3 regions of the Streptomyces sp. NBC_00377 genome follow, and region 2 is predicted to be linked to each of the others. Evidence: riboswitches for the same ligand, from Rfam matches in the RefSeq annotation. Region 2 holds a riboswitch; each other region holds the start of a gene.
What was found. Region 2 has a riboswitch for cyclic di-AMP ahead of OHS71_RS06575 (M23 family metallopeptidase). Riboswitches for the same ligand answer to the same signal wherever they lie in the genome.
Positions count from the first base shown of each region.

Region 1: it holds a riboswitch for cyclic di-AMP, as region 2 does, so the genes downstream of both, OHS71_RS22025 (M23 family metallopeptidase) here and OHS71_RS06575 (M23 family metallopeptidase) in region 2, are expected to answer to the same signal.
Region 3: it holds a riboswitch for cyclic di-AMP, as region 2 does, so the genes downstream of both, OHS71_RS11525 (M23 family metallopeptidase) here and OHS71_RS06575 (M23 family metallopeptidase) in region 2, are expected to answer to the same signal.

Region 1 is NZ_CP107958.1:4,894,445-4,904,919, forward strand. Features, by position in the region: gene OHS71_RS22015 (dihydrofolate reductase family protein) at 1-1,003, shown strand, start outside; tRNA gene OHS71_RS22020 (tRNA-Met) at 1,075-1,148, shown strand; cyclic di-AMP (ydaO/yuaA leader) riboswitch at 1,474-1,640, shown strand; gene OHS71_RS22025 (M23 family metallopeptidase) at 1,650-2,669, shown strand; gene OHS71_RS22030 (aldo/keto reductase) at 2,881-3,825, shown strand; gene OHS71_RS22035 (PrsW family intramembrane metalloprotease) at 3,976-5,589, opposite strand; gene trmB (tRNA (guanosine(46)-N7)-methyltransferase TrmB) at 5,682-6,524, opposite strand; gene lhgO (L-2-hydroxyglutarate oxidase) at 6,596-7,813, opposite strand; gene OHS71_RS22050 (MFS transporter) at 7,964-9,388, opposite strand; gene OHS71_RS22055 (asparagine synthase-related protein) at 10,094-10,475, shown strand, end outside.
Region 2 is NZ_CP107958.1:1,484,732-1,495,206, forward strand. Features, by position in the region: gene OHS71_RS06555 (glutamate dehydrogenase) at 1-809, shown strand, start outside; gene OHS71_RS06560 (TetR/AcrR family transcriptional regulator) at 868-1,488, shown strand; gene OHS71_RS06565 (SGNH/GDSL hydrolase family protein) at 1,768-2,553, opposite strand; gene OHS71_RS06570 (DUF6250 domain-containing protein) at 2,680-3,411, opposite strand; gene OHS71_RS06575 (M23 family metallopeptidase) at 3,730-4,695, opposite strand; cyclic di-AMP (ydaO/yuaA leader) riboswitch at 4,700-4,878, opposite strand; gene OHS71_RS06580 (alpha-galactosidase) at 5,163-7,238, opposite strand; gene OHS71_RS06585 (tyrosine-protein phosphatase) at 7,461-8,258, shown strand; gene OHS71_RS06590 (DUF6126 family protein) at 8,406-8,528, opposite strand; gene OHS71_RS06595 (helix-turn-helix domain-containing protein) at 8,525-9,157, opposite strand; gene OHS71_RS06600 (aspartate aminotransferase family protein) at 9,305-10,475, opposite strand, start outside.
Region 3 is NZ_CP107958.1:2,550,795-2,561,269, reverse strand. Features, by position in the region: gene OHS71_RS11540 (DNA gyrase/topoisomerase IV subunit A) at 1-1,617, opposite strand, end outside; gene OHS71_RS11535 (M16 family metallopeptidase) at 1,886-3,235, shown strand; gene OHS71_RS11530 (M16 family metallopeptidase) at 3,232-4,620, shown strand; cyclic di-AMP (ydaO/yuaA leader) riboswitch at 4,823-4,992, shown strand; gene OHS71_RS11525 (M23 family metallopeptidase) at 5,007-5,750, shown strand; gene OHS71_RS11520 (GntR family transcriptional regulator) at 5,939-6,634, shown strand; gene OHS71_RS11515 (HPr family phosphocarrier protein) at 6,785-7,066, opposite strand; gene OHS71_RS11510 (bifunctional acetate--CoA ligase family protein/GNAT family N-acetyltransferase) at 7,246-10,149, shown strand; gene OHS71_RS11505 (DUF5998 family protein) at 10,392-10,475, shown strand, end outside.

The DNA.
Region 1 (10,475 bases), 3.4 Mb from region 2:
CTCCGTCGACGCCATCCTCATCGGCGCCGGCACGATCCGCGCCGACAACCCCCGGCTCCTGGTGAACTCCCCGGAGCGGCGCGCCGCCCGGGTGGCCGCCGGACGGCCGCCCTACCCGCTCAAGGTCACCGTCAGCGGCTTCGGCGAACTCGACCCGGCGGCGAACTTCTGGCACACGGGCGGCGAGAAGGTCGTGTACACGACGGAGAAGGGCGCCGAGCGGGTCCGGGCGCTCGGCATCGCGGCGGACGCCGTCGCGCTCGGCCCCGAACTGGACTGGCGCCGTCTCCTCGAACACCTCCACGATGTCCGCGGTGTACGGCGCCTCATGGTCGAGGGCGGCGGAACCGTCCACACCCAGCTGCTCCAAGAGGGCCTCGCCGACGAACTCCAGCTCGTCCTCGCCCCGCTGTTCGTGGGCGACCCGCACGCGCCCCGGCTGTTCGGCCCGGGCGCCTACCAGGGCGGACGGCTCCGCCTGGTGGAGACCCGGCGTATCGAGGACGTCGTCCTGAACCGCTACGAGCCCACCGCACCCGGCGCCGGCCTGCTGCCCGTCGCGGCCGACCGTCACTGGCTGGCCCTCGCCTGCGCCCTCGCCGCCGACTGCCCGCCGTCGCGGACCGCTTTCAGCGTCGGCGCGGTGATCGTGGCCGCCGACGGCACGGAGCTGGCGCGCGGCCACTCCCGCGAGGCCGGCGACCCGGTCGTGCACGCCGAGGAGGCAGCCCTCGCGAAACTCGACCCCGCCGACCCCCGTCTGCCCACGGCCACCGTCTACAGCAGCCTCGAACCGTGTGCCCGCCGCTCCTCCCGCCCCGCCCCCTGCGCCCGGCTCATCCTCGACGCGGGGGTGCGCAGGGTGGTCACGGCCTGGCGCGAGCCGGACACCTTCGTCACGGAGGCGGACGGAACCGGCCTGCTGACGTCCCGGGGCGTCGACGTCCTCGTGCTCCCGGAGTACGAGGAGCGGGCGAAGGGCCCGAACGGCCATCTCCTCTGAGGCCGCCGGAGCCCCACGGGACAACCGATGTGCTTTCTGCCCCGCTGATGGCGTACAGTTGTGTTCATCGCCGCGGGGTGGAGCAGCTCGGTAGCTCGCTGGGCTCATAACCCAGAGGTCGCAGGTTCAAATCCTGTCCCCGCTACTGATAGGCCGAAGGCCGGAATCCGAAAGGGTTCCGGCCTTCGGTGCGTTCACCGACCGCTCCCTCACTCTTGGTGACCGGTCGACCGCCCAGCGCATAACGACTGAGTCACCATCAAAACTCCTGTGACTACCGAGGCGTTTCCAGGGCATGTCGAAGCGCCTTCGGCGCGTGGTCAACTCGCCCGTTTTTCACCACTGGTGGCCTGAAAGGTCCAGGCCAGAAATGTTGTTGATCAAGAAGAACGGCTTGGAATCCCGCCCCCGGGTCTATTAACGTTCGATAACGCAGCGCGGTCGTCCCAGCCGGCACAAGAGTCGGCTCCGTGCGGCACGTGCCGAATCCCGCAAGGGAACCGGGGAACCACCACCTTGGGGTGAATCACGCGGAAGCCGTCGTGAACTCGCAGAGTCCACGACCGGTATACGCGCGTAGGAGACCTTCCCGCTCCGAACCCGTCAGCTAACCCGGTAGGCGACGGAAGGAAAGGAGTGCGCCCGCGTGGCGTCCAACCCGCCTGCCCCCGAGGCCCCGTACGCGCCCAGCCGGTCCACCGAGACCTTCGGCTACGGCGACTACCGCACCGACGAGGGCCCGTGGGAGGAGTGGAACCCCACCGCGGACTCCATTCGCCCGGTACGCGGCAAGCACCGCGTGGCCAAGCAGCGCGGCGGCGGATTCGCCCGCAGCTCCACCGTCCTCGGCGTCGGCGTCATTGCCGCCGTCAGCGCGGGCGGCATGGCCAGCGCCAACACCGGCAAGGCCCCGGTCTCCATCTCGATGCCGGACCTGCCCAACGTGGGCTCGCTCATCTCCGACGACGAACCCGCCCAGGAAGCCGCGCCGGCCCTCGCCGGGTTCGGCTCCGAAGCGGCCGTGGACGCCGACGAGAGCGTCGCCGACGCCGGTGAGGCCCTGCGCAGCCGGATCATGGCGCAGGCCGAGTCTCAGCAGTCACAGGTCGAGGTCAAGGCCCTCGCCGCGGCGGCCAAGGCCGAGGCCGACGCCGTCACCAAGGCCCAGAAGGAGGCGGAGGCCAAGGCCGCCGCCGCGAAGAAGAAGGCCGCCGAGGAAGCCGCCGCGAAGGTCGAGGCCGCGCGCCTGGCCGAGCTGGCCAAGCAGTACACGCTGCCCACCTCCTCGTACACCATCACCTCGACCTTCGGTCAGGCCGGTTCCCTCTGGTCCTCCGGCTACCACACGGGCCTCGACTTCGCCGCGCCCACGGGCACGCTCATCAAGGCCGTCCACAGCGGCACCATCACCGAGGCCGGCTGGGCCGGTTCCTACGGCTACCGCACCATCCTGACCCTGGACGACGGCACCGAGCTGTGGTTCTGCCACCAGTCGTCGATCAGCGTCAGCGTCGGCCAGAAGGTCGCCACCGGTGACGTCATCGGCCGGGTGGGCGCGACCGGGAACGTCACCGGAGCCCATCTCCACCTCGAGGTCCACCCGGGTGGCAGCTCCGACGGCATCGACCCGGCGGCCTGGCTGCGCGGCAAGGGCCTCAACCCCTGAGCCGTCCCCCTCCGACACCCCGGGCGGTCCCTCCTCGGACACGCCGACCCGGCTCTCCCGACCCGCTGACGCAGCCCCGCAGCCCTGACGCCTTCCGCGTCGGACGGCTGCGGGGCTGCGCCATTCACCGGCGCACTTCACCGGCGCCGTTCACATGTTCTTCGCGTCACGCCCGGAATGGGCCGGCCACCGGCGTCCGTTGAAACGGAACATGACTTCTCTTCGCCGACTCGGCTCCTCCGACCTCGAGGTCTTCCCCCTGTCCCTCGGCGGCAACGTCTTCGGCTGGACCGCGGACGAGGCGGCCTCCTTCGCCGTACTCGACGCCTACACCGCCGCCGGCGGCAACTTCGTGGACACCGCCGACTCCTACTCGGCGTGGGTCGAGGGCAACAGCGGCGGCGAGTCCGAGACCCTCATCGGCAAGTGGGTGAAGGCCCGGGGCAACCGCGACGACGTCGTGATCGCCACGAAGGTCAGCCAGCACCCCGCGTTCCCCGGTCTGTCCGCCGACAACATCAAGGCCGCCGCCGACGCCTCGCTCCGCCGTCTGAACACCGACCGCATCGACCTCTACTACACGCACTTCGACAAGCCCGAGGTCCCCGTCGAGGAGATCGTCGGCGCGCTCGACGAACTGGTGACGGCGGGCAAGGTGCGCCACATCGCCGCCTCCAACATCTCGCCCGAGCGTCTCCAGGAGTCCCTGGAGTTCTCCGACCGCGAGGGCCTGGCCCGGTACGTCGCCCTCCAGCCCCACTACAACCTGGTCTCGCGCGACACCTACGAGGGCGGCCTCCAGGACCTCGCCGCCCGCTTCGGCCTCGCCGCCGTCCCGTACTCCGCGCTGGCCTCCGGCTTCCTCACCGGCAAGTACCGGCCCGGTACGACCGTGCAGAGCCCCCGGGCCGCCGGCGCCGCCAAGCACCTGGAGACGGAGCGGGGCCGGAACGTCCTCACCGCCCTGGACGAGATCGCCCAGGCCCACGACACACAGATCCCCACGGTCGCCCTGGCGTGGCTCGCGGCCCGGCCGACGGTGGCAGCCCCGATCGCGTCCGCGCGCACGATCGAGCAGCTGCCGGCACTGCTCGGGGTGGCACAGCTGGAACTGACCCAGGATGAACTCACCCGACTGACCCGAGCCTCGGCCTGACCCGGGCTCCGGTCTGACCCGGGCTTCGGCATCACCTGGGCGTGGGCCTGACCCGAGCTCCGGTGTCGGCTCTACCCGCGTTGGGTCGACCTGCGTCGGTCCGACTTGCCTCTGACCGGCCCGCGTCGGCCTGACCTGCTGCGGCTCGGCCTACTGATGCGGGTGGGGGTTGGGACGGGGCCCCGCCGGAAATCCTTGCCCCGGGCCAGGTCCGGGGCCGGGGCCGGGGCCGGATTCGTACCCGGGGCCGGTCTCGAATCCGGGTCCGGGTCCGGGTCCGTGCGCTGCGGGGTATCCGTATCCCGGTCCCGCCGGGTGCGCGTACCCCGGAGCTGCCGGCTGGGCGTATCCCGGTCCTGCCGGGTGCCCGAATCCGGCGCTGTGGCCCTGGCCGTATCCCGGTCCCTGGCCGTACGCCGGTCCCTGGCCGTACGCCGGTGCGTGGCCGTACGCCGGTGCCTGGCCGTGAACCGTCCCCCGGCCGTACCCGTACACCCCCTGCACCGGCCAGGGCGGCGCGACCACCCGTACCGGCGGGGCCGTCATCCGGGCCGCGTGGTCCAGCGCGGGGCGGGCGATGTCCTGGCGGCGCCACAGTTCGTTGAGCAATTCCCGTTCCCGAAGGACGAAGTCGGCGTCGGCCCGTCCCCGGCGGCCGCGGTGCCTCAGGAACGCGAGGGACGTGGCGTACGCCTCGTACCGCGCGACCTCCCGCGCCGCGGGCCGGCCCAGGTGGCGGCCGGCGTACTCGCGGGCCAGCCGCCGGGCACGCATCGAGCCGAGCGCGTACGGCTCGGCCGGCATGAGCCAGCCCGCGGCCGCGTAGGCGGGCAGCTCCTCGCGCACGGTGCGCAGCTCGCGTTGGCGTGTCCACACCGCCAGCCAGGTGAGCAGCCCGAACGCGGGCACCATGAAGGCCGCGTACACCGCGAAGAACCCGAACTCGCCGAACGACGAGGAGCCGTTCCACAGGGCGTGCATGCCCATCGCGAGGAGCAGCCCGCACAGCGGGAGCAGCACGCGCCGCAGGTGCTGACGGTTCCCGGAGAGCGCGGCGACGCCGAAGCCGATGCCGGTCAGGACGGTGAACAGGGGGTGGGCGAACGGCGACATGATGACGCGTACGAAGAAGGTCGCGGCGGTCACGGACGCGATGCCGGTGTCGCCGGTGAGCTGGTCGGTGCCGAACGCGGTGCCGAGGTAGAGGATGTTCTCGGTGAAGGCGAAGCCGGTGGCGGTGAGCCCGGCTATGACCACGCCGTCGACGATCCCGGTGAAGTCCCGTCTGCGGAAGAGGAACACCAGCAGGACGGCGGCGGCCTTGGCGGACTCCTCGACGACGGGCGCTATGACGGTCGCCCCGAGGGTGTCCGCGCCGGACGGGTCGGCGGTCGCGGTCGCTATCCAGCGGGTCGCGAAGCTGTTGGCGATGATGGCTATCAGGGCCGCCGCGCACGCGCCCCAGGCGAAGGCGAACACCAGGTTCCGCCAGGGGCCCGGCTCGACCCGGTCGAGCCAGCGGAAGGCGGCGACCAGCAACGGCACGGGCAGCACGGCGAGCCCGAGCCCGACCAGGAATCCTTCCGTGCCGGTCTGTTCGCGCACCAGCGCGAGGATGACCAGACCGGACAGCGCGAGCAGGGTGATCAGCGCCCCGTACCGGACCGACCTGCGCTGCCACCAGTGAGCGTGGCGCAGCACACCGTCCTCGGGCGCGCCGCCGGGATGCGGCGGATGGGGCGGGAACGGAGGACTGAAGGCCACGGCATCGACCCTAACGAGGGAGGGGACTGTGGTGGAGGGGGAGGTCGGTCGGTGATCCCTTGGTCGATCCCTTGATCGGGGCCTTGCCCCGGTCAGAGATCCCCGGGCCGGACGCGATGCTGTACGCGGCGGAACAGCAGATCGTTCACGACGTGACCCTTGTCCAGCCCCTGTCCCTCGAAACGGGTCAGCGGCCGGAACTCGGGCCGGGGCGCGAACCCGCCGTCGGCCCGGGTGTTCTCGAAGTCGGGGTGCGCGGTCAGCACCTCGAGCATCTGCTCGGCGTACGGCTCCCAGTCCGTGGCGCAGTGCACGACCGCGCCGGGCTTGAGTCGCGTCGCGGCCAGGTCGAGGAACTCCGGCTGGATGAGGCGCCGCTTGTGGTGGCGCTTCTTCGGCCAGGGGTCGGGGAAGTAGACGCGCAGCCCGTCGAGCGAGTCCGCGGGCAGCATCTCGCGCAGCAGGATGATCGCGTCGCCGTTGGCGACCCGGATGTTGGTCAGCCCGGTGCGGTCCGCGAGGTTGAGCAGGTTCCCCTGGCCGGGCGTGTGCACGTCCACCGCGAGGATGCCGGTGTCCGGGGCGGCGGCGGCCATCTGCGCGGTCGCCTCGCCCATGCCGAAGCCGATCTCCAGCACGACGGGACGGTCCGCGCCGAACAGCTCGGCGAGGTCCACGGGGTGCCCGTCGATGTCGAGCCCCCACTTGGCCCACAGCCGCTGCAACGCGTCGGCCTGCCCGGCCGTCACCCGGCTGCGCCGGGGCTGGAAGCTTCTGATCCGCCGCTCGAAGTGCGACCCTGCGGGATCGGCCCTGGGCCCGTCGGGGAACCGGGGCTCCCCCTTGGCGCGGGTGTGCCGGACGGACTCGCCCGGGTGGTGCTCGCCATCGGGAAAGGGCTGGGGGGCTTCGGGGGTGCTCACGGAATCAGACACAGTGCGGTCGATTTTACGGCGCGGCCGCACCTGCCCGCCGCCCCCCGCCGGAAGGTGAGACGTCCGGCCGCTCATGCGCCCGCCAGCGCTCCCAGGGCCCGTCGCGCCACCTCTCGCCCGATCGGCAGCGAGGCGGTGGCCGCGGGCGAGGGAGCGTTCAGGACGTGGACCGCCCGCGCTCCCTCGCGTATGAGGAAGTCGTCCACCAGTCCTCCGTCCCGGAGCACCGCCTGCGCCCGTACCCCGGCCGTCGCCCGGACCAGGTCGGCCTCCTCCACCGCCGGAAGCAGTCGGCGCACCGCGTCCACGAACGCCCCCTTGGACACCGACCGGCGCAGCTCCCCGGCCCCGTACCGCCAGTGCTGCCGGCCCATCCGCCACACTCCGGGCCAGGTCGCCGTCGCCATTGCCTCCCGGGGCCGTACGACGCCCCACCCGTACCCCTCCCGGGCCAGCGCCGGCACGGCGTTGGGTCCGATGTGCACGCCTCCGTCGATCCCCCTGGTCAGATGGACGCCGAGGAACGGGAACGCCGGATCGGGCACCGGGTACACCAGCCCGCGCACCAGCTCCGGCCGGACCAGCTCGTAGTACTCGCCCCGGAACGGCACGATCCGCACCTCGGGCTCGTCACCCGTGAGCCGGGCCACCTCGTCGCAGTGGAGCCCGGCGCAGTTCACCAGCACCCGCCCCCGTACGACGTCCCCGCGCGCGGTGAGCACGGCCACGCCCCGCTCGGGACGCCGGTCGATGCGCACGACCCGCGAGCCGTACCGGATCTCCGCCCCGGAGGCCTGGCCGAGCTGCCGTGCCACGGCCGTGAAGTCGCAGATCGCGGTCGACCGCACGCGGATGGCGGCCAGGCCACGGACCTCGGGCTCGTACTCCGCGATCTGGGCGGCGCCCAGCTCCCTGACCTGTATTCCGTTCTCCCGGCCGCGCTGCACGAGCGCGTGCAGCCGGGGCAGCTCCGCCCGGTCCGTGGCCACGATCAGTTTCCCGGTGACCTTGTGCGCGATGCCGTACTCCGCGCAGAACTTCGTCATCTCCGCCGCGCCGCGCACCGCGTACCGCGCCTTCAGCGACCCCGGCCGGTAGTAGATCCCGCTGTGGACGACCCCGCTGTTGCGCCCCGTCTGGTGCCGGGCCACCCCCGGCTCCTTCTCCAGCACGGTCACCCGTGTGCCGGGCGCGGCACGCGTGATCGCATACGCGGTGGACAGGCCGACGATGCCCCCGCCGACCACGAGCACATCACAGTCGTAAGCGATCTTCGGCACGTGCGCCACCTCCCGGCTCCGATAGTGCACTGCGCCACTGACAGTGCCTTCAAACCCGGGGCGGGCGTCCTGTGCCGCTCGGCAGCCGACGGCGTGGGACGCGGGGCCGTCGTGCCGTGGTGCGCAGGTGTCCGGCGGCTCCGCCGAGGCCGAGGCCGTCTACGCCGGGGTCATCAGCAGGGGCCGAGCCCGCTCTCGTAATTCCACCACCCTCGGTTCGTCGCCATACGGCTCCAGCCGGTGCAGCAGGTCCTTGACGTACTCCGTGGTGCGGGCGGAGGAGATGCGCCCGGCCACCTCCACGGCCCGCACCCCCTGGGCGCAGGCGGCGTCGAGGTTCCCCGACTCCAGTTCGGCGACCGCCGAGACGACGAGCCGCAGCCCGTGCGACCGCACGAACTCCTCCGTCGGCTGTGACAGCGCCTGCTCGGTGAACCGCCGCACCTGGCGGGGCGCCTTCAGGTCGCGGTAGCACTCGGCGGCGTCGGCGGCGAAGCGGTCGTAGGAGTAGAAGCCGAGCCAGGACGGGTCGTGGTCGCCGTCGCGGGAGCGCTCCAGCCAGCCCTCGGCGGCCTTGAGCGCCGTGCCGGCCGCGTGCGCGTCTCCCGCGCGGGCGTGCGCGCGTGCCTCGACGAGCCGGAAGAAGCTCATGGTGCGGGCCGTGGCCAGCCCTCGGTTGCGCTCCAGGGCCGCCTGCGCGAGATCGACGCCCTCGTCGCCGAAGCCGCGGTACGTGGCCTGGAGGGACATGGAGGCCAGGACGTAGCCTCCGAGGGGTACGTCGGCCGCCGCGCGGGCCAGCCGCAGTGCCTGGATGTAGTAGCGCTGCGCGGCCTCCTGCTGACCGGTGTCGAAGGCCATCCACCCGGCCAGCCGGGTCAGCTCGGCGCTCGCCCCGAACAGGGCCCGGCCGACCTCGTCGGAGTACGAGCCGAGCAGCAGCGGGGCCGCCTCCACCCGCAGGCACTCCGGCACCATGGACGAACGCCAGTCGCCGCCTCCGTACTTGGAGTCCCAGCGTCTGGCGTCCTCGGCGGCCTCCCGCAGTTTCTGCACATCGCTGTGGCCGACTTTGAGCGGTGCGCCGGACTCCTCCACGAGGTGTACGTCCCGCGCCACCGAACTGTCGGCCGGGGTTATCAGCCACCGTGAGGCGGGCGTCGCGTACGCGCTTACTGCGAACGATCCGGCCAGCGACTGCCAGATGCCCCCGGAACCGGCCCGGCGGCCGGCGAGGTCGAGGCGGTAGAGCTCGGTGGCCGAGCGCACCGCCTGGTTGACGTCCCTGGGGAAGGCGAGGCCCACCTCGGGCGCGGGATCCGCGTCGGCCAGTCCGATCTCGTGCAGCGGCACCGGGCGGCCGAGCTTCTGACCGATGGCGGCCGCGATGAGGTGGGGCGCGGCGCCCTGCGGCACCATGCCCTTCGACACCCAGCGCGCCACGGACGTCTTGTCGTAGCGAAGAGTCAACCCGCGTTGAGCGCCAAGATCGTTGACGCGGCGCGCGAGTCCTGCGTTGCTGATTCCCGCGAGGGCGAGAACGGCGCCGAGTTTTTCGTTCGGCCCGCGTTGCTCCCTGGACATTGCGCCACCCCTCGACACAGACGGCTGCCGCGCTGGCATAACCATGCGGCATTCGTAAACCCAGCGTAGTTCGCCGCATCCCAAGCGTTAAGGGGCATTCTTCCGGTTGGCGGGATTGTGGTCCGTACGAATCTCCGGGCGCCGGTACGGACGGTCGCGGCGTGCCCCCGCCGTGTGGCCGTGCGCCCGGCCGTGCGCTCTCCTGCGGCCATGACGGGAGCGGTTCCATGGGTCGTGCGTGGGTCGGCCCGCTGTACTGGATCCAGTGGGCTGGGGGACACCGCCGCCTTCATCCCCGCGGGCGGCGGAGCGGTCCGGGGGGCGTACTCCGCCTCCCGGGCCGGCGCGAGGGCCGAAGGGCACGCGTGTGTGCACGGAGCGTGTGCGAAGCCTGCGCCGGATGCCGTCGACGCGGGCCGTGCGGCGGGGATTTGGCCGAAAATCAACCCTGCACGCCGTGGGGGACAACGCCTCTCACCATGGAAATCGAGGGCGCGCAGGGCGTTTTGGGGGAGCGTACCGGGGGCGCATTCACGTCGCCGACACCGGGGTACGCAGGGACGCCCCAGGGGCGCCGACGTGTTGACGCGGGCACGGTCCCCGGATCACAAGCGGCGCCGCCTCCTTCTACGGCGCGTTCTTCGTGGCAGCATGGTGAACCGTTCGTACGGTGCACTCGGTTGTCCACAGCCTGTGGAGGCGTCCATGCGGTGGTTGGTGGGTTGGAGCAGTACCACCGCGGGTGCGCTGGGCGGACCGGTCGGCTACGACGGCCGTCCCGACGACGGCGGGTCGTACGGGGGCCGGGTCGGCCACGACGGCGAGACGCTGCACCCGGTCGGTTCCCAACTCCTGTGGGGCGACCCGGATCCGCTCTGGGCGGTCGGCGACTGGCGCCCCGACGAGGTGCGGATCGTGAAGGCGGACGCCCAGACCCGGGTCGCGGTCCTCGGCACCTGCGGCGCGACCGACGAACAGCTGCGCGTCGGCCTGTTCGCCGCGCGCGGAGGCGCACTTCGCCACCTGACGGCCTGGCCGGGCAGCTACACGGCGATCGTCCAGGTCGGCCGGCGCATCACCGTGTGCG
Region 2 (10,475 bases):
TCGTGTCGTCCGTGCAGGCGGTCTACCCGCTCCTGGAGGACGAGTCCGCCGCCCGCGAGCGGCTCGCGGCCGCCTTCGCCGTCGAGGTGGACGGCATCGGCCTGGACGAGCTGGTCGGCGGCTGCGGGGTCGCGGAGTCCGTCCTGACCGCCCTGGACCGGGCCGACGTGCCGCACGCCGGGACACGGGTCGCGCTCCAGGGCCTCGGCACCATGGGCGGGGCCACCGCGCGTTTCCTCACGCGCGCGGGGCTGACCGTCGTGGCCGTCGCCGACGTCAAGGGCACGATCGCCTGCCCGGCCGGTCTCGACGTGGAGGCGCTGCTGGCCGCGCGGGACGCCCACGGCACGGTGGACCGGAACGTGCTGAGGCCCGGGGATCTCGAACTTCCGGGTGACGCCTGGCTGTCGGTGGAGGCGGAGGTGCTGGTGCCGGCCGCCGTCTCGTACGCCATCGGGATCGAGGAGCAGGAGAGGATCGGCGCCCGGTGGATCGCCGAGGCGGCCAACATGCCGGTACTGCCGGAGGCGGAGGAGCTGCTGCACGCGCGCGGGGTGAGCGTGCTGCCGGACGTCGTCGTCAACTCCGGGACCAACGCCTGGTGGTGGTGGACCCTGTTCGGGGACATCGGCGCGGACGCGGAGGAGGCCTTCGCACACACGCGCCGCTCGATGCGCGCCCTGGTGGAACTGGTGCTGGCCCGCGCCGAGACGGACGGCACGACACCGCGGGCCGCCGCGCACACGATCGCCGCGGGGCGGCTGCCGGTGATCGCGGAACGCTTCGGCCGGCACCGGCCCGCCCGGTGAGCGTCCGCCCCTGCGGGCCGGTCCGGCGGCGCTCGTGCCCACCGATTAGGGTGACGGAGTGGCGAGGGTCCGGTTGAGTGTGGCCGAGCGGCGCGAGGAGCTGCTGCGGGCGGCCATCGAGCAGATCGAGGCGCGGGGCGTGGCGGCGGTCAGGATCGCCGACGTCGCCGCGGCCCTCGGTGTGAGCAACGCGCTGGTGCTCTACCACTTCTCGACGAAGGAGAAGCTCGTCGCCGAGGCGTTCGCCTACGCGGCCGAGGGCGACCTGGCGCGGCTGCGCAAGCTGACCGGCCGTCGCACCACGGCACTGCGCCGGCTGCGCTCCGCGGTGCGCTGGTACGCCCCCACGGGCCAGGCCAAGGGCTGGCGGCTGTGGATCGAGGGCTGGGCGGTGTCGCTGCGTGAGCCCGCGCTGCGGGAGGTCGCGCGGGATCTCGACAAGGAGTGGAAGGCGGCGCTCACCGAGGTGCTGGCGGAGGGCGTGGCGGCGGGCGAGTTCTCCTGCCCCGACCCGGCCGGCACGGCTCTGCGTCTGACGGCCCTGCTCGACGGACTCGCGGTACAGCTGACGTCCTACGCGGGTGCGGTGTCCCGGGCCCGCGCCCAGGAGTGGGTCGACCAGGCGCTGGCCCGCGAACTCGGCCTGGAAGCGGAGATGTTGGGCGCCCAGAAGCGCTGAGGCGCCGCCTGTCCGCGAGCCCGGGCGGAGCGGGCCGTCGTCCGGCCGGCCCTTGTGCCGGTACGGCGCTCGGCCCGGCCCCCCGACCGCACCTGTCCTGAGGCTGCCGGATGCGCGGCTGCGGGGTTGGTGCCGGCGGGCGGGGCCGGGTGCGGGTGCGGTCGTCCCGGCACCCGCACCCGGCCCCGCCCGGGCATCACTCCCGTGCGATCACCTCGCCGGCGGAGCGGCCTGTCGTACGTCGTTCACGGCCCGCCGCCGGTGCGAGCGGCCGACGGCTCAGGCCACGGCCGCGATCCGCATCCTGATGTCGTCCGGCGACAGCGTGCCCTTGGCGGTCACGTGGTCGCCCGAGGACTCTCCGCGCAGCCGGCGTCCGATCCACGGCACCAGGTACTCGCGCGCCCAGTGGACGTCGTCGCGCCGCACCTCGAGCGTGCCGCGCGGCGGGAGCGGCGGCCAGGGCTGCTCCGGGTCGGCCGGCACCTCGAGGCCGAGGACCTGTCCGGCACGCAGCGCCACGCGCGTGTGCCCCTCCGGGGAGAGGTGCAGCCGGTCGCCGTCCCAGGCCCTGCGGTCCTGGACGGACTTCAGGGACCACAGGTCGAGCACCGGGCAGCCGTACCGGTCGGCGACGGCGCGGACATGTCCGTTGTACGTGGCGATCTTGCCCCGCAGATGCTTGAGCACGGGGATGCCACGGGTGTCGAAGCCGGTCGTCACCATGACGGTGCCGGCCACGGCGGTCAGGGCCGAGATCGCGCGCTCGAAACGCTCGGCGACCTCGTCCGGGTCGGTTCCGGGACGGAGGATGTCGTTGCCGCCCGCACAGAAGGAGACCAGGTCCGGGGCGAGTTCAACCGCCCGGGTGAGCTGGTCCTCCATGATCTGGTCGAGCAGCTTTCCGCGGACCGCGAGGTTGGTGTAGTTGAAGTCGCCCTCGGGCCGCCGGTCCGCGAGGAGTACCGCGAACCGGTCCGCCCAGCCGACCAACGCCCCATCGGGGCCGGGGTCGCCGACGCCCTCGGTGAAGCTGTCCCCCACCGCCACGTACGACCCGATCACTGATCTGATGTCACTCTTCGAATCGTCTGCCACAGCGGTTCATCATTCACCTTCGAATGTGACCTACGCGATCGTAGGAAGGAGTTGACGGGCGGTGAGATAAGACACCCTTAAAGGATTTGCCAATCAGGGAATAAGGGACCATGCGCGGAAGTCGTTGATCCGGAAATGGCTCCAGGTGGTGCGGAAGGCGAAGTGCCCGCCCGTGTACGGCTCCGGGTCGGTGTAGTCGAAGACGAGCCGGCCGTTGTTCCACCAGCGGACGACCGGGCCGTCGGAGACGATCCGGACGTGGTTCGGCTCGTTCGCGACGAGCAGCGGCTCGGTGTAGTCGTAGATCAGCGGTCGGATCCCCGCCTCGCCGACGTAGCGGCGCAGCCGGGTCGTGGTGTTGGTGTTGGCGCCGTAGCCGGCGTAGTACGTCCTGAGGTGGTCGTACTCGGCGAGGGCTCCGCCGCGCGGGGTGGCGAAGAGATCCTCCGGGGAGCGGACGTCGACGGCGTTCCAGAAGTTGTTGAGGTCGGAGACGCGGTCGTTGGCCCCGCCGGCGGAGACCGGCGTGGCGACGTACTCGATGACGTACGGTCCGCGCAGCGGCTGCTTGAACCAGATGGTCGCCCCTGCGGGCACGTCGACCTCCAGGGCGCCCCGGGAGGCGGTGACCGTCCCGCCCCTCTCCAGTTCGACGGCCCACTGGCGCAGGCCGTGCCGGAAGTCGTCGTGGGCGATCGGGCGACGGTGGCGGGACGGACGGGGCCAGGCGCTCGCGGCGGCGGCGCTCGCGGCGCCCGCGGGCGCGACGGCGGCCAGGGTGGATCCGGCTGCGAGGGTCACGAATGCCCTCCGGGTGGTCGTCATGCCGGTCGGCTCCTTTGATGGAAAGCGCTTGCTCCTCGACGGAGACCACTGTGTCCCCACCCCGCCCGCCTGTCGATGGGGCGAAAAGGACCGCCACGAGAACGCAACAGAACGATCAGCGTCGCGCAGACCCGTCATCGACCGCCGCGTCGGGCGGTGCCTCATCCCGACCCGCCGGACCCAGACCCGGATCCGAGCCGCCGGACCCAGACCCGGATCTGGATCTGGTCCCGGACACGCCGAAGGCCGGACCCGGGAACGGCGTGTTCCACGGGTCCGGCCTTCGGCCGCGCGTCAGGCGGTGGGTCGTCGCGGGGGTCAGCCGACGGAGACCCCGTGCGAACGGAGGTAGGCGAGCGGGTCCACGTCGGAGCCGTAGTCCGGCCCGGTCCGGATCTCGAAGTGCAGGTGCGGGCCGGTCACGTTGCCGGTCGCACCGGAGAGGCCGACCTGCTGGCCCGGGGTCACGGTCTGGCCGGCGGAGACGGAGAGCTGCGACAGGTGGGCGTACTGGGCGTAGTAGCCGTCGGCGAGCCTGATGACGACCTGGTTGCCGTACGCGCCGCCCCAGCCCGCGGAGACGACGGTGCCCGCGCCCACGGCCTTGAGGGAGGTACCGGTCGGCACGACGAAGTCGGTGCCGGTGTGGTAGCCGCTGGACCACATGCTGCCGGCGGTGTGGTACGCGGTGCCGACGGTGGCGCCCGCCACCGGCAGGACGTAACCGCTGGAATCGGCGCTGTTGCCGCCGCTGCTGCTCTCGACGGCCCGGGTGACCGCCTTCGAGGAGGACGAGCCGGACGACGAGGAGGGCGACGCCTTGCTGCCGGACGTCTTCGACGAGGAGGACGACTTCGAGGACGAGCCGGACGACGAGCCGGAGCCGCCGGTCGTGGCGGCCTTCCTGCCGATCGAGAGCTTCAGTCCGGGGTGGATCAGCGACGGGTCGCTGCCGACGGCCTGCCGGTTGTCCTGGTACAGCTTCTGCCAGCCGCCGCTGACGTTCTGCTCGTCGGCGATCTTCGAGAGATAGTCGCCGGACCGCACGGTGTAGGTCTTGGCGCTGGTGGCGTTGGCCGCCTTCTGCGCCACCGGCACGGACTGCACGGCCTTCTCCGGAACGGCCTGGGAAGCCGACTGCGCGACGGACTGCGTGGGCGCCGCATGGGCACCACTGGCGCCCATGAGCGGAAGGGCGAGCGCGGCGCCGCCAGTTCCGGCGACGGCTATGGAGCGGGTGAGGCGCTGAGCCTTGGGACGGCGGTGCTTACCCTTCGCGGGCATGGCGAATTCCTCTCCGGCGCCTGCGAGGTGAGCTGTCGGGTGCGGACTGGAGATGCCCGGCCGCGCCGAGGCGCGGCTTTACCCCAAAGCCTGTTCCGGAGACCGGAACAGGCAGTACTGCCTGTGGGTCCCCCGCTCCTGCCATGCACGGGTGAGTGTGCGGGATCCGGGCGGTGGCAGGATTCGGCGTCCGTCCGGATTGGTGTGGAACGTAAGCGACTCGGACGCACAGGGACAAGCAGAGGTTGCACGGTTCACGCGTTTCGCTTGATCCTCGGTGGGAATCCCCGGTCACACTCCGTTGAAGAAGACACTCGCGTACCACCAACCACCCATGAATGCCCGCGCATTACGTGAACATGACCGACGACGCACGGTCACGAATATGACGCTGCTCACGTGACGGTTCTCCAGGTTCCGTCATTTCAGAGCGAGTTGTAACGAAGGAACTAATTCGGGCAGATGCCTCAGATGCGACGCAGACGGATAACCGTCGCATCGAGGTCGCTCCGCAGTCCCACCCGCAGCCCGTGATGCAGCAGGACCGCACCCCGGTGGACTTCACCCGTTTCACGGCATTCATACGACGCTGCCGGGTCGAGTCCGCGCAGCCTCAGCGCCGGCACCGGTTCGCCGAACCGCTGCGCCTGGAGCCAGGCGAGGACGACGCACTCGTCGCCGCGCACGTACTGGACGGCGCTCAGGCCGCCCGCCGGGGGCCGCAGCCGGTAGAGGTCGCCATGCTGCACGAGGGGCCGGATCTCCTTGTAGAGCTCCACCCACCCGCGCGCCTCGGCGAGCTCCTCCTCACTCCACTCGGAGAGATCTCCGCCGACGCCGAGCACCCCGGCCATGGCACTGACGAACCGGAAGCGCAGCGAGCTGACCCTGCCGTTGAGCTGCGTGTTGGGGCTGTCGGTGACCCAGGCCGCCATGACCCGGGCGGGGTGGATCTGGCTGAAGCCGTGCTGGATGTCGAGCCGGTCGAGCGGATCGGTGTTGTCGGAGGTCCACACCTGGTCGGTGCGGCTCATGATCCCCAGGTCGATGCGGCCGCCGCCGCCCGAGCAGGACTCGAAGGCCACCCCGGGATGCGCGGCCCGCAGCCGGTCCAGAAGGCCGTACAGGGCACGCACGTGGTCGACCCACAGACGCTGCGGGTAGGGGTCGTCCGGCCAGCCCGCGTCGGTGAAGCAGCGGTTGAAGTCCCACTTCACATAGTCGACGGGCGCGCTGGAGAGGAGCCCGTGAAGCTGCTCCCAGAGATACTCCTGGACGTCCTCACGCGCAAGATTCAGTACGAGCTGATTGCGGAACTCCGTACGCTTTCGTCCGGATTGGAACTGCACCCAGTCGGGGTGGGCCCGGTACAGCTCGCTGTCCGGGTTGACCATCTCCGGCTCGACCCAGATGCCGAACTGCATGCCGAGGGCGTGCACCTGGTCGGCCAGGGGCTTCAGCCCGTTCGGGAAACGGTCCGGGTTGGGCCGCCAGTCGCCGAGCCCGGCATGGTCACCGGTGCGCGCCCCGAACCAGCCGTCGTCGACGACGAAGAGCTCCACGCCCATCGCGGCGGCCCGCCGGGCGAGCATGCCCTGCTGCTCCTCGGAGATGTCGAAGTAGGTCGCCTCCCACGAGTTGAACAGCACCGGCCGGTCCTGTCCGGCGTCCGGGACGATGTGGGCGCGCTGGTAGGCGTGCCAGGTGCGGCTCGCGCCGCCGAAGCCGGCGTCGCTCCACAGGCCGGCGAAGACCGGCGTGGTGAAGGACTCCCCCGCCGCCAGCCGCAGCAGGCCCGAGTCGTCGTACCCCACGCCTCCGGTGATCTGCACGCGCGCGTCCGGGAGTTGGGCGACGGCGATCCGCCAGGAACCCGACCAGCCGAGGGCGCAGCCGTAGACCTCGCCGCGCTCCTCCGTCGCGTCCGTGTCCAGGGCGACCCACGGCAGGTGCTGGTGCCCGGTGTGCCCGCGGCGGCTGCCGATGACCTTCTCACCGTAGGTGAGGGGAGATCGCGTGAGCCGGGACTCCGCGGCCCAGCGGCCGTGCAGCTGGGAGAGCCGCCAGTCGTCACGCTCGGGCAGGGTCCAGGTGGCGGAGTCGGCGCGCAGCAGCTCCAACGCCCCCTCCCCCTCGTTGCGCAGGGTCGTCCAGCGCTCGACGACGTCGCCCCGCATCCGGTAGTGCAGCGTGAGGGCGAGACCGGCGTCGCGGAACCGCAGGCGCAGCTCCTCGGCGTCGGCCTCGAAGCCCTCGTAGGACCACTCGGTGCCGCGCCGCTCGTCGGTGCGCACGGACAGGGCCGGCCGGACGAAGCGGGGGCCGCCCTCGACGGGATACTCCTCGCGGCCGTCGAGCGGGGCCTCGAAGGACGCCCCGCGCTGCGACGGCGGGAGGGCGGCCAGCGCCTCGGCGTCCGCGAGCGCGATGCCCGGGCCCCAGTGCAGGTGGACCAGCTCGTCGGCCTCGGTGAGGTGGAGGGCGTAGCTGCTCGTCGGCCCCGAAAGGAGCCAGGTGCGGCCATTGTCGGCGATCTCGGGCATCAAACCCCCACTAATTCGAACAGGTGCGATCAAGCACCAACATCATCGAATGCGGTCGGCCCCCTGGGCAACTTTCCCCGGTCGACTCTTCACCTGGTCAGACGTGCGGGGCACCGGCCCGTGGGCAACTCGTTGCCCCGGGAATCCATGTCGTATGGTCGAGGAGGTGTCCCGTCGGCCACGGAGCCGCGCCGACGCGGACCCGACAGGGAGGGAGCTTTCGTGACGCAGCAGGTCCCGTCGACCGAGCCCGAGCTGGCCGGGGTGCGCAACTTCCGGGATGTGGGCGGCCTGCCGACCGTCGACGGCCTGCGGGTGCGGCACGGCGTGCTGTTCCGCAGCGGCCATCTCGCGCACGCGACCGACGAGGACGCCGCGTTCCTCGCGGGTCTGGGCCTGCACACGATCTTCGACTTCCGCAACGCCGCCGACCACAAGCTGGAGGGCCCGGACGTCGAGCTGCCGGGCGTGCGCAATGTGAACCTGCCCCTGTCGGACCCGGCGGACGGCGCCGAGTTCTGGAAGATGGTGCGGGACGGCGAGCTCGACCAGCTGCGCGCGATCCTCGGCGACGGCAAGGCGGCCGGCCGGATGATCGCCTCCTACCGCTCGATCATCAGGAAGCGCACGGCCGAGCACGCGCGTGTGCTGCGCTCGCTCGCCGAGGACAGCGTCCCGGCGCTGATGCACTGCGCGGCGGGCAAGGACCGCGCGGGCCTGTCCGTCGCGGTGACGCTGCTGGCCGTGGGCGTGGAGCGCGAGGCGATCCTCGCCGACTACCTGGAGTCCAACGCCAAGCACCGCCGCTATGTGGTGCGCCGCAGCGGGACCTCCTCCGCCGCCTACTCCCCCGAGGTCATGGAGCTGCTCGGCCCCCTCTTCGACGCGCGCGCCGAGTACCTCGACGCGGCCTTCGAGACCATCGAGGCGACCTGGGGAGGCGTCGACGCCTATCTGGAGCAGGGCCTCGGGATCACTCCGGCGACCCGCGAGCGGCTGCGGGACCGGCTGCTCGACTGACGCCGTGGTCCGGCGCCCTGGCCCGAAGACACCCGCGCGGCACCCGGACCACACCCCGGGACCCGACGGGTCGGCCGGGCCGTACCGGGTCGATGTCCCCGACCGGGCCCCACCGGCCCGCACCGCGCCCCACCCGGCCCTCGGGCTCTACTGGTTGGCGCCCACCTCGAACAGCAGCCAGAGGAACCCCGCGAAGAGGTGCCCGACGGCGATGTAGATGATCAGCCGGATCCAGAGGGTGCGGGGGAACTTCTCCTCGATGTCGCTCATGGTGTCTCTCCGATGTCCGAAGGGGTCGGGCCCAGGCACAGGGTGGCCGTGGGGCTCTGCAACAGGGTGTGGACGAACAGCAGCTCGACGCCGTCGTCGTCCTGGGCGGCGATGCGGTGGGGGGTCAGCGAGTCGAAGTGCGCGCTGTCACCGGGCCCGAGCAGGTCCGTGGTGTCCCCGAGGCGCAGCCGCAGCCGCCCCTGAAGGACGTGCAGCCACTCCTCCCCGGGGTGTACGCGCACGACGTCCGGCTGGGAGCCGTACGGCACGAGGACCCGCAGGGCCTGCATCCCGCGGCCAAAGGCGCCGGCCTGCCAGTACGTCCAGCCGCCCGCACGGGTCGGTTCCATGTCGGCGGCGCGGACGACGGCGTCCCGGTCGGCGACCGTCTCGCCGAGCAGGTCCGAGACGGTCGTACCGTAGATGCGGGCGAGTGCGAGCAGCATCGGCAGCGAGGGCTGGCGCTGCCCGGTCTCCAGGCGGGAGAGATGGGCGGGCGAGAGCCCGGCGGCGCGGGCCGCGGCCTCCAGGGTGAGGGCGGCCCGGCGGCGCAGGGCACGCAGCTGGGGGGCGACGGCGGGGAGAGCCTCGGCGTGTTCCGCCGGGGGCTCGGACTGGGGCGGGCTCATGCACCCATTTCACCCCCCGGATTGCCTCTGCGGCAAATCTGTTGCCCCAGAGGCAAAAGCCGGCCGGAGGCGCGTGCGCACCGGCCCGCCGGCCCGTCGACGCCGCGTCCCGCAGCGACAGGGACGGCCGCTCGCGCGGTCGTCCGCTCAGCGGTTGGCCACCGCCTGCTTCACCAGCGTCCTGCCGAAGTCCCACATCAGCCCGCCGCCGCCGTGCGCGTCGTCCATCACGGCGGTGAAGGCGTCGACGAACCGGTCGACCTCCGGCTCACCGATGATCAACGGCGGGATCAGTTTGATCACCTCCAGATGGTCACCGGAGACCTGGGTGAGGATCCGGTGCCGCTGCAACAACGGTACGACCACCATCTGGGCGAACAGTCCCTTGCGCGCCGCCTGGAGCATGGCCCACCGGCTGCGCAGCTTCAGCGATCGGGGTTTGCCGAACTCGATGCCGATCATCAGACCCCGGCCGCGGACGTCGGCCAGCAGCTCGTACTTGTCGACCAGTGCCGCCAGTCTGGACCTGAGCAGGTCGCCCGTGACCCGCGCGTTGGCCACGACCTGCTCGTTCTCCAGTACGGACAGCACCGCGAGCCCGGCCGCCATGGCCTGCGCGTTGGACCCGAAGCTCGCCGAGTGCACGAGCACCCGGTCCATCGACGAGTAGACCTTCTTGAAGATCCAGTCCCTGCCCAACGTGGCGCCGACCGGCACGTACCCCCCGGACAGCGCCTTGGCCACGCACACCAGGTCGGGTTCGACGCCGTCCTCGTGCTGGTACGCGTAGAAGTCACCGGTCCGGCCGAGCCCGGTCTGCACCTCGTCCGCGATCAGCAGCGCCTTGTGCCGGTGCAGCAGCTCCTGGGCGGCGCGCAGATAGCCGGGCGGAGCCTCGTGCACGCCCTTTCCCTGGATCGGTTCGACGATCAGGGCGGCGACGTCCCCCTTGCGCAGCTCACCGGCCAGGGCGTCCAGGTCGCCCAGCGGGACCGCCGTGTCGGGCAGCAGGGGCGCGAACCCGTCCCGGAACCCCGACTCGCCGTTCACGGAGAGCGAGCCCGTGGTGAGGCCGTGGAAGGCATGGTCGCAGTACAGGACCCTCGGCCTGCCGGTGGCGTACCGCGCGAACTTCAGCGCCGTCTCCACCGCCTCCGTGCCACTGTTGCCGAAGAACACCCGGTCCAGGTGCGGGCTGTGCGTGAGGAGCTTCTCGGCGAGCAGCCCGGGAAGCGGCTGGCAGTCGAAGCGGGTCAGGTCGGCGAGCCGGGCATCGAGGACGTCGTGCAGCGCCTTGCGGACGACGGGGTGGTGCCGG
Region 3 (10,475 bases), 1.1 Mb from region 2:
CGTGAAGGGCTCGGCGTTCGCCGTACGGGCCAGCAGACCCGTGGAGGACAGCAGGACGCGACACGGGTCGTCCGCGACCTGGAGGGGTACGGCGGTGGTCGTGGCGCCCGACGACTCCAGCAGGACCGTACGGCGTTCGGTGCCGAACTTCTTCGCCACCGAGGCCAGTTCGGCCGAGACCAGCTTGCGCAGTTCCGCGTCCGAGTCCAGGATCCGGGTCAGCTCGGTGATCTCCTCGTTGAGCTTCTCCTTCTCCGCCTCCAGCTCGATGCGGTCGAACCGGGTCAGCCGGCGCAGCGGGGTGTCGAGGATGTACTGGGTCTGGACGTCCGACAGCGAGAAGCGCTCCATCAGGCGTTCCTTGGCCTGCGCGCTGTTGTCGCTGGAGCGGATCAGCCGGATGACCTCGTCGATGTCGACGAGCGCGGTCAGCAGGCCCTCCACCAGGTGGAGCCGGTCACGGCGCTTGCCCCGGCGGAACTCGCTGCGGCGGCGCACCACGGTGAAGCGGTGGTCGAGGTAGACCTCCAGCAGTTCCTTGAGGCCCAGCGTGAGCGGCTGGCCGTCGACCAGCGCCACGTTGTTGATGCCGAAGGACTCCTCCATCGGCGTCAGCTTGTACAGCTGCTCCAGGACCGCCTCCGGCACGAAGCCGTTCTTGATCTCGATGACCAGGCGCAGGCCGTGCGCGCGGTCGGTGAGGTCCTTGACGTCGGCGATGCCCTGGATCTTCTTGGCGCCGACCAGGTCCTTGATCTTGGCGATGACCTTCTCGGGCCCGACGGTGAAGGGCAGTTCGGTGATGACCAGGCCCTTGCGGCGGGCCGTGACGGTCTCCACCGACACCGTGGCACGGATCTTGAACGTGCCGCGGCCGTTCTCGTAGGCGTCCCGGATGCCGGAGAGGCCGACGATCCGGCCACCGGTCGGCAGGTCGGGGCCCGGAACGTACTTCATCAGGGCGTCCAGATCCGCGGCGGGATAGCGGATCAGATGGCGGGCGGCCGCGATGACCTCGCCCAGGTTGTGCGGCGGCATGTTCGTGGCCATGCCGACCGCGATCCCGGACGCGCCGTTGACCAGGAGGTTCGGGAAGGCGGCGGGCAGCGCGACCGGCTCCTGCTCCTGGCCGTCGTAGTTGGGCGTGAAGTCGACCGTGTCCTCGTCGATCGACTCGGTCATCAGGCTGGTCGCCGCGGCCTGGCGGCACTCGGTGTACCGCATGGCGGCCGGCGGGTCGTCGTTGCCCAGCGAGCCGAAGTTGCCGTGGCCGTCCACCAGCGGCACGCGCATGGAGAAGGGCTGGGCCATCCGCACCAGCGCGTCGTAGATCGAGGCGTCGCCGTGCGGGTGCAGCTTGCCCATGACCTCGCCGACGACCCGGGCGCACTTCACATAGCCGCGCTCCGGGCGCAGGCCCATCTCGTTCATCTGGTAGACGATGCGCCGGTGCACCGGCTTGAGGCCGTCACGGGCGTCCGGCAGGGCGCGGGAGTAGATGACCGAGTACGCGTACTCGAGGAAGGAGCCCTGCATCTCGTCGACGACGTCGATGTCGAGGATCCGCTCCTCGTACGAGTCGTCGGGCGGCGGGGTCTTCGTGCTGCGGCGGGCCATCGCTGCCGGCTCCTTGCTGGGGCGTGATACGGATCTGACGCGGACCATTGTGGACCGTGGCACTGACAGAGCGGGCGAGGCCCGGCGTCGGCCGTCCGGCCCGTACGCAGAGGCATCTCCTCCGCGGCTGCCCGCAGGCTACGCGATCTCGCTCTCGGCGTATGTCGTGCGGGAACTTCGCAGACCCTCCGCACGCTTGCATACAGTGGCAGGACCGGCAGGAAAACCGCGGTTTCGACGACCGCGTCCGCGATCGGAAGGGATGTACATGCCCATGGGTCACACGGCCACAGCCCAGGCAGGCTCCGGGGGCCTGACAGCGACCGAGCACCGTCTGGCCAACGGCCTGCGCGTGGTGCTCTCGGAGGACCACCTGACCCCCGTCGCGGCGGTGTGCCTCTGGTACGACGTCGGTTCACGCCACGAAGTCAAGGGGCGTACGGGTCTTGCTCACCTTTTCGAGCATCTGATGTTCCAGGGCTCCGGCCAGGTCAAGGGCAACGGCCACTTCGAGCTCGTGCAGGGGGCGGGCGGCTCGCTCAACGGCACCACCAGCTTCGAGCGCACCAACTACTTCGAGACCATGCCCACCCACCAGCTGGAGCTCGCCCTCTGGCTGGAGGCCGACCGCATGGGCTCGCTGCTCACCGCGCTCGACGACGAGTCGATGGAGAACCAGCGCGACGTCGTCAAGAACGAGCGCCGCCAGCGCTACGACAACGTCCCCTACGGCACCGCGTTCGAGAAGCTGACCGCCCTCGCCTACCCGGAGGGTCACCCCTACCACCACACGCCGATCGGTTCGATGGCCGACCTGGACGCGGCGACCCTGGAGGACGCGCGCGCGTTCTTCCGGACGTACTACGCGCCCAACAACGCGGTGCTCTCCGTGGTCGGCGACATCGACCCGGAGCAGACCCTCGCCTGGGTCGAGAAGTACTTCGGTTCCATCCCCGGCCACGACGGCAAGCCCGCGCCGCGTGACGGCGGACTGCCCGACGTCATCGGCGAGCAGCTGCGTGAGGTCGTGGAGGAGGAGGTGCCGTCCCGTGCGCTGATGGCCGCCTACCGCCTGCCCGAGGACGGCACGCGCGTGTGCGACGCCGCCGACCTGGCGCTCACCGTCCTCGGCGGCGGCGAGTCCTCTCGTCTCTACAACCGGCTGGTGCGCCGCGACCGTACGGCCGTCGCGGCCGGCTTCGGCCTGCTGCGCCTCGCCGGGGCGCCCTCCCTGGGCTGGCTGGATGTGAAGACGTCCGCCGACGTCGAGGTGCCCGTCATCGAGGCCGCCATCGACGAGGAGCTCGCCCGGTTCGCCGAGGAGGGCCCCACGGCCGAGGAAATGGAGCGGGCCCAGGCGCAGCTGGAGCGCGAGTGGCTCGACCGGCTCGGCACGGTCGCCGGCCGCGCCGACGAACTGTGCCGGTTCGCCGTCCTGTTCGGCGACCCGCAGCTCGCCCTCACCGCCGTCCAGCGTGTGCTGGAGGTGACGCCCGAGGAGGTGCGCGAGGTCGCCAAGGCCCGTCTGCGCCCCGACAACCGTGCGGTGCTCGTCTACGAGCCGACCGCCCCCGAAGCGCCCGCCGACCAGGACGAGAACGAGGAGACGGCCCGGTGACCGAGCTCGCCACGATGGACTTCCACCCCCAGCCCCGGGCGGGCGAGGCCAAGCCGTGGGCGTTCCCGGCGCCCGAGCGCACCGCGCTGGCCAACGGCCTGACCGTGCTGCACTGCCACCGTCCCGGCCAGCAGGTCGTCGCCGTCGAGGTCCTCCTCGACGCGCCCCTGGACGCCGAACCGATCGGCCTCGACGGTGTCGCCACGATCATGGCGCGCGCGTTCTCGGAGGGCACCGACAAGCACTCCGCCGAGGAGTTCGCCGCCGAACTGGAGCGCTGCGGCGCCACCCTGGACGCACACGCCGACCACCCCGGCGTCCGGCTGAGCCTCGAGGTGCCTGTCTCGCGCCTGCCCAAGGGGCTCGGTCTGCTCGCGGACGCCCTCAGGGCGCCCGCGTTCGCCGACAGCGAGGTCGAGCGCCTCGTCCGCAACCGCCTGGACGAGATCCCGCACGAGCTGGCCAACCCCTCCCGGCGCGCCGCCAAGGAGCTCTCCAAGGAGCTGTTCCCGGCCACCGCGCGGATGTCGCGCCCGCGCCAGGGCACCGCGGAGACGGTCGAGAAGATCGACTCGGCCGCCGTACGCGCCTTCCACGAGAAGCACGTCCGCCCCGCCACCGCCACCGCCGTGGTCGTCGGCGACCTCACCGGCGTCGACCTGGACGCGCTCCTCGGTGACACCCTGGGCGCCTGGACGGGGTCCTCGGCCCAGCCGCGGCCCGTGCCGCCGGTGACCGCCGACGACACCGGCCGGGTCGTCATCGTGGACCGCCCCGGCGCCGTCCAGACGCAGTTGCTGATCGGCCGGATCGGCGCCGACCGGCACGACCGTGTGTGGCCGGCGCAGGTGCTCGGCACGTACTGCCTCGGCGGCACCCTCACCTCCCGGCTGGACCGTGTCCTGCGCGAGGAGAAGGGCTACACCTACGGGGTCCGCGCGTTCGGCCAGGTCCTGCGGTCGGCCCCGGACGGCTCGGGCGCCGCGATGCTCGCGATCAGCGGCTCCGTGGACACCCCGAACACCGGTCCCGCTCTGGACGACCTCTGGAAGGTCCTGCGCACCCTCGCCGCCGAGGGGCTGACCGACGCCGAGCGTGACGTCGCCGTGCAGAACCTGGTCGGCGTGGCGCCGCTGAAGTTCGAGACGGCCGCGGCCGTCGCCGGCACGCTGGCCGACCAGGTCGAGCAGCATCTGCCCGACGACTTCCAGGCCACGCTGTACCAGCAGCTCGCCGCGACCGGCACGGTGGAGGCGACCGCGGCGGCCGTGAACGCCTTCCCGGTGGACCGGCTGGTCACCGTGCTCGTCGGTGACGCCGCGCAGATCAAGGAGCCGGTCGAGGCTCTCGGCATCGGCGAGGTGAAGGTCGTGTCGGCGGAGTAGATCCCGCCAACCACGCGCGCGTGCAGGGGCCCTGGTCGACGAGAGCGTCACCAGGGCCTCCGCATGTCCGAATTGAGGCGGACGCTGCCCGTCTGCCCTGTGGGATGCGCTACAAAAACCGGGATCCGTTTGAGGATTGAAACCCGCGCCGCTTAGCGTCATCCGGGCTGTTCGTCAGGCAGTGCGCCGCACCCGCGGCACCGGACAGTCATCGCCGAGTCCCCGTACGGCGCGAGCCAGGGGAGCCGGGGACCCACTTGTGAAGTCCCTGGGGTGAATCGGACGCCCGCGCGTGCAGCGCGAGGGGGTCCGTAGGAGACCTTCCTGCTCCGAACCCGTCAGCTAACCCGGTAGGCGAGAGGGAAGGAAAGGACACCCCCAACTTCATGGCGTTCACCTGCGCCACCGGGAAGCACCGTCGGCCCAGCCGGATGCAGCGCAGCGGCGTCCGCGCGGCGGGCATCGCGGCGCTCACCACCACCGGTGTCATGGCCACCGTCGCCTCCACCCCGGCCTTCGCAGCCGAGCCCACCCCTGAGCAGACCGGGCTGATCCCCGTGGTCACCGCCGGCGAGTCCGTCGTCGAGCAGATCGACGACCAGGTCGCCGTGCAGAAGCAGGCGGCCTTCGAGGAGGCCGCCCGCCAGGCCGCCGTCAAGAAGGCGGTGGAGGAGCGCGAGGCACGCGTACGTGCCGCCCGTGAGGCCGAGCGCAAGCTCCTCAACACCTTCGTACCGCCGATCACCGGTTCCTATGTCTCCACCGGCTACCAGGCCAGCAGCTCTCTGTGGTCCTCCGGCAGCCACACCGGCATCGACTTCCACGCCGCGAGCGGCACCTCCGTGCACGCGGTCGGCTCCGGCACCGTGGTCGAGGCCGGATGGGGCGGCTCCTACGGGAACCAGATCGTGATCAAGATGAACGACGGGACCTACACCCAGTACGGTCACCTGTCGTCCATCGCGGTGTCGGTGGGTCAGCACGTCACCCCGGGCCAGCGCATCGGCCTGTCCGGCGCCACCGGCAACGTCACCGGCCCGCATCTGCACTTCGAGGCCCGCACCACCGCGGAGTACGGCTCCGACATGGACCCGGTCGCCTACCTGCGCAAGCACGGCGTGAACGTCTGACGACCCACGGCGACAGATCGTTCTGCCCCGGCCTCCCGGCCGGGGCTTTCGCCGTTTCGGGGGCCTCCGCTGTCCAAAAAATATCCCCGGAATCCGGCTCGCCGTCGGAATTTCCCGCTCATTGCAATAGAGTCACGGAACACACGTCAATCATCGACGTTTCACGGGGATTAAGGCGGAGGTCCGTCATGCGTATTCCGGCGCACTCGGTGTGCACGGCCATTCGGGACGACATCGTCGCGGGTGTCTACGAGCGCGGCAGCCGTCTCACCGAGGAACTTCTCGCCCGCCGCTACGGCGTCTCCCGCGTTCCGGTCCGGGAGGCGCTGCGCACCCTGGAGGCCGAGGGCTTCGTCGTCACGCGGCGGCACGCGGGCGCGTGCGTCGCGGAGCCGACGGAGCTGGAGGCCGCGGACCTTCTTGAGATGCGCATGCTCCTGGAGCCGCTCGGCGCCTCCCGGGCCGCACAGCGCCGCACCGAGGCTCATCTGAAGGTGCTGCGCGGGCTCGTCCGACTGGGCCAGGAGCGGGCCCGGAGGGGCAACAGCGAGGATCTGCGCTCCCTGGGGAGCTGGTTCCACGAGACGCTCGCCCAGTCCTCGGGAAGCCACGCCCTGACGTCGATGCTCACCCAGCTGCGCCACAAGATCGCGTGGATGTACGCGGTGGAGGCGCCGGCGGACCCCGTGGAGTCGTGGGCGGAGCACGGCGCGATCGTGGACGCCGTGGCACGCGGCGACGGCGAGCGCGCGCGGGCGATCACGTCGCTCCACACCGAGCGCGCGACGGCCGCGCACCGGCTGCGCTTTTCCGGCGGCGCCGAGCGCCTCGACCGTGTGAGGACTTCGCAACCTCCCGTAAACATGACGGGCCTGCGGCATTAACAAGAGGGCCGTATACAAAGAGGGGATAATTCGCGGGGGATTATTTCTGCTGCCCGGGAACGGGAATGAAGAAGGGCTCGCCCGATAATTCGGACGAGCCCTTCGAGGTATCCGTGACGCCTATGAGGCGGCGAACACCGCATTCATCGGTCAGACGGTCTCGGGAAGCTCCTCGAGTCCCTCGGCGACCAACTTCGCCAGGCGGTCGAGCGCGGCGTCCGCGCCGTCCGCCTCGGAGGCGAGGACGATCTCCTCGCCGCCCTGGGCGCCCAGGCCGAGCACGGCCAGCATGGAGGCCGCGTTGACGGGGTTGCCGTCTGCCTTGGCGATCGTCACCGGGATGCCTGCGGCCGTGGCGGCCCGGACGAAGATGGAAGCGGGGCGGGCGTGAAGGCCCTCGGCCCAGCCGACGTTGACGCGGCGCTCAGCCATGTGATGCTGCCCTTCAGTGTTTCAGGTTGTCTAGACCAGTGTTCCACACGTGAAGCGTATGAGGGAGGGGGTGGTGGGCCCCCTCCTGCCGTGGTCCTCGGATCGCGGCCTCGATCCGACTTCCGTCCTCCACAGACTGCCTCGCGCCGTTGCCGTACGCGAGCCGTAGTCTGGGCCCCATGCAGAGCGCGTCGGACCGGCACGAGTACCCCGCCCACTGGGAGGCCGACGTGGTGCTGCGCGACGGCGGCACCGCGCGCATCCGCCCCATCACCGCCGACGACGCCGAGCGCCTGGTCAGCTTCTACGAGCAGGTTTCGGACGAGTCGAAGTACTACCGTTTCTTCGCGCCCTACCCGCGCCTGTCCGCCAAGGACGTCCACCGCTTCACGCACCACGACTTCGTGGACCGGGTGGGACTCGCGGCCACGGTCGGCGGCGAGTTCATCGCAACCGTACGCTATGACCGCATTGGTCCGGACGGCATGGCCGCCTCGGGACCGGCCGACGAGGCCGAGGTCGCGTTCCTCGTGCAGGACGCCCACCAGGGCCGCGGTGTCGCCTCCGCGCTGCTCGAACACATCGCGGCCGTGGCACGCGAGCGCGACATCCGCCGCTTCGCGGCCGAGGTCCTTCCCGCCAACACCAAGATGATCAAGGTGTTCACCGACGCCGGCTACACCCAGAAGCGCAGCTTCGAGGACGGCGTCGTACACCTGGAGTTCGGGCTCGAACCCACCGAGCGCTCCCTCGCCGTGCAGCGCGCGCGGGAGCAGCGCGCCGAGGCGCACTCCGTACGGCGGCTGCTCGCGCCCGGATCGGTCGCCGTCGTCGGCACCGGCCGCACGCCCGGCGGTGTCGGCCGCAGCGTCCTCGGCAACCTCCGCGAGGCCGGCTTCACCGGGCCCCTCTACGCCGTGAACAAGGCCTTCCCCGAGGATCTGAAGGAACTGGACGGGGTGCCCGCCCACCGCTCGGTGCGCGACATAGCGGCGCCCGTGGACCTCGCGGTCGTCGCCGTCCCGGCGGAACAGGTGCCCGCGGCCGTCACCGAGTGCGGCGAGCACGGCGTGCAGGGACTGGTGGTCCTCTCCGCCGGCTATGCCGAGAGCGGGCCCGAGGGGCGGGAGCGCCAGCGCGAACTCGTCCGGCACGCACGCGCGTACGGGATGCGGATCATCGGCCCCAACGCCTTCGGGGTCATCAACACCTCCCCGGAGGTGCGGCTCAACGCCTCACTGGCCCCGGAGATGCCGCGGCCCGGGCGGATCGGCCTGTTCGCACAGTCCGGCGCCATCGGCATCGCCCTGCTGTCCCGCCTCCACCGGCGGGGCGGCGGAGTCACCGGTGTCACGGGCGTGTCGACCTTCGTCTCCTCCGGCAACCGCGCGGACGTCTCCGGCAACGACGTCCTCCAGTACTGGTACGACGACCCCGACACCGATGTCGCCCTCATGTACCTCGAATCCATCGGCAACCCGCGCAAGTTCACCCGCCTCGCGCGGCGCACGGCGGCCGCCAAGCCCCTCGTCGTCGTCCAGGGCGCGGGTTCCGCCCCGCAGGGGCACGCCGTCCGGGCGACGCGGCTGCCGCACGCGACGGTGTCGGCGCTGCTGCGGCAGGCCGGCGTGATCCGCGTGGACACCATCACCGAACTGGTGGACGCGGGGCTGCTGCTCGCCCGCCAGCCGCTGCCGACGGGACCACGGGTGGCGATCCTCGGCAACTCCGAGTCCCTCGGTCTGCTGACGTACGACGCCTGCCTCTCGGAGGGACTGCGGCCACAGCCGCCCTCGGACCTGACGACAGAGGCGTCGGCGCAGGACTTCCACGCCGCGCTGGCCCGGGCGCTGGCCGACGAGACGTGCGACGCGGTGGTCGTGACGGCCATCCCGGCGATCGGGGAGAGGTCGCCCGGGGACGCGGAACTCGCGGAGGCCCTGCGGTCGGCCGCGGCCGCCGCTCCCGCCAAACCGGTGCTCGTCGTGCACGTGGAACTCGGCGGTCTCGCTACGGCGCTGTCCGCCGCGGCGAGCACCGCACCGCGCGCGGAAGCCTCCCCACGCGCGCGTACCGACGACGAGGACCGGGCGCCCACCGGCGACCACCGCGAGCCCACCGACGACCAGCACCGCGCGCGTGCCGGCGGCGGGGACCCTGGACCCGCCGACGCCTCGGGCGGCGGGCCGGCGCCCGAGGCCGTAGTGGCGCCCGAGGGAGCGCACCTCATCCCCGCCTACCCCGCGGCCGAACGTGCCGTCCGCGCCCTCGCGGAGGCCGTGAAGTACGCCCAGTGGCGGCGCGAGGCGGCCGTCGCCGGCAAGGTGCCCGAGTACGAGGACATCGACGAGAAGGGCGCGGCCGAACTGATCGGCGGGCTCCTCGCGCGCGGGCAGGGACTCACCCTCGGCACCGAGGAGACCTGCGAGCTGCTCGGCCGCTACGGCATCCGCACCCGCCGGGCGATCCCGGCGCCCACCCCTGACGAGGCCGCGCGGGCCGCGGACGCTCTCGGCTATCCCGTCGCCCTGAAGGCCACGGCCCCGCACCTGCGACACCGCGCGGACCTGGGCGGCGTACGTCTCGACGTGGCGGACGAGGAGCAACTGCGTCGTTCGTACGCCGAATTGACCGGACTGTTCGGCAAGCCGGAGGAGATCCGCCCGGTCGTCCAGGCGATGGCACCGCGCGGGGTCGACACGGTCGTCCGCGCGGTCATCGACCCGGCGGCCGGAGCCGTCCTGTCCTTCGGGCTCGCAGGCGCCGCCTCGCAACTGCTCGGGGACATGGCGCACCGGCTCGTCCCGGTCACGGACCGGGACGCGACCTCGCTGATCCGGTCCATCAGGACGGCCCCGCTCCTCTTCGGCTGGCGTGGCTCGACGCCCGTCGACACCGCCGCCCTGGAGGAGCTGCTGCTGCGGGTGTCCCGGCTGGTCGACGACCACCCCGAGGTCGTCGCGGTCACCCTGGAACCGGTCGTGGTGGCCCCGCACGGCCTGAGCGTCCTCGGCGCGTCCGTACGCCTCGCACCCCCGCCGGCCCGCGGCGACCTCGGGCCGAGGACACTGCCGACGTACTGAGCAGCCCACGACGTACTGAGCAGGCCCCGACGTACCGGGCCGGTCCCGCAGGTTCCCGCCCGGAGCCGTGGACCGTCCGGGGCGCCAGAAGCACGTCGCCGGGTACGCGCGCGTGGACGCGCCGCCGGGCAGCGTGCCGCTCGTGGGTGCGCCCCCGGGGCGCCGTCGGAGCGCTCCGACGCCGCCGCCGACGTAGCGAAGCGGTCCTGAGCGGTGCCTCGCAGTCAGTGGGCCCCCGTAGGATGGACGGCATGGCCAAGACCAGTACGACGACCCAGGGGCTGCGCGCGGCGATCGAGCGCAGCGGCTACTACCCGGCACTCGTG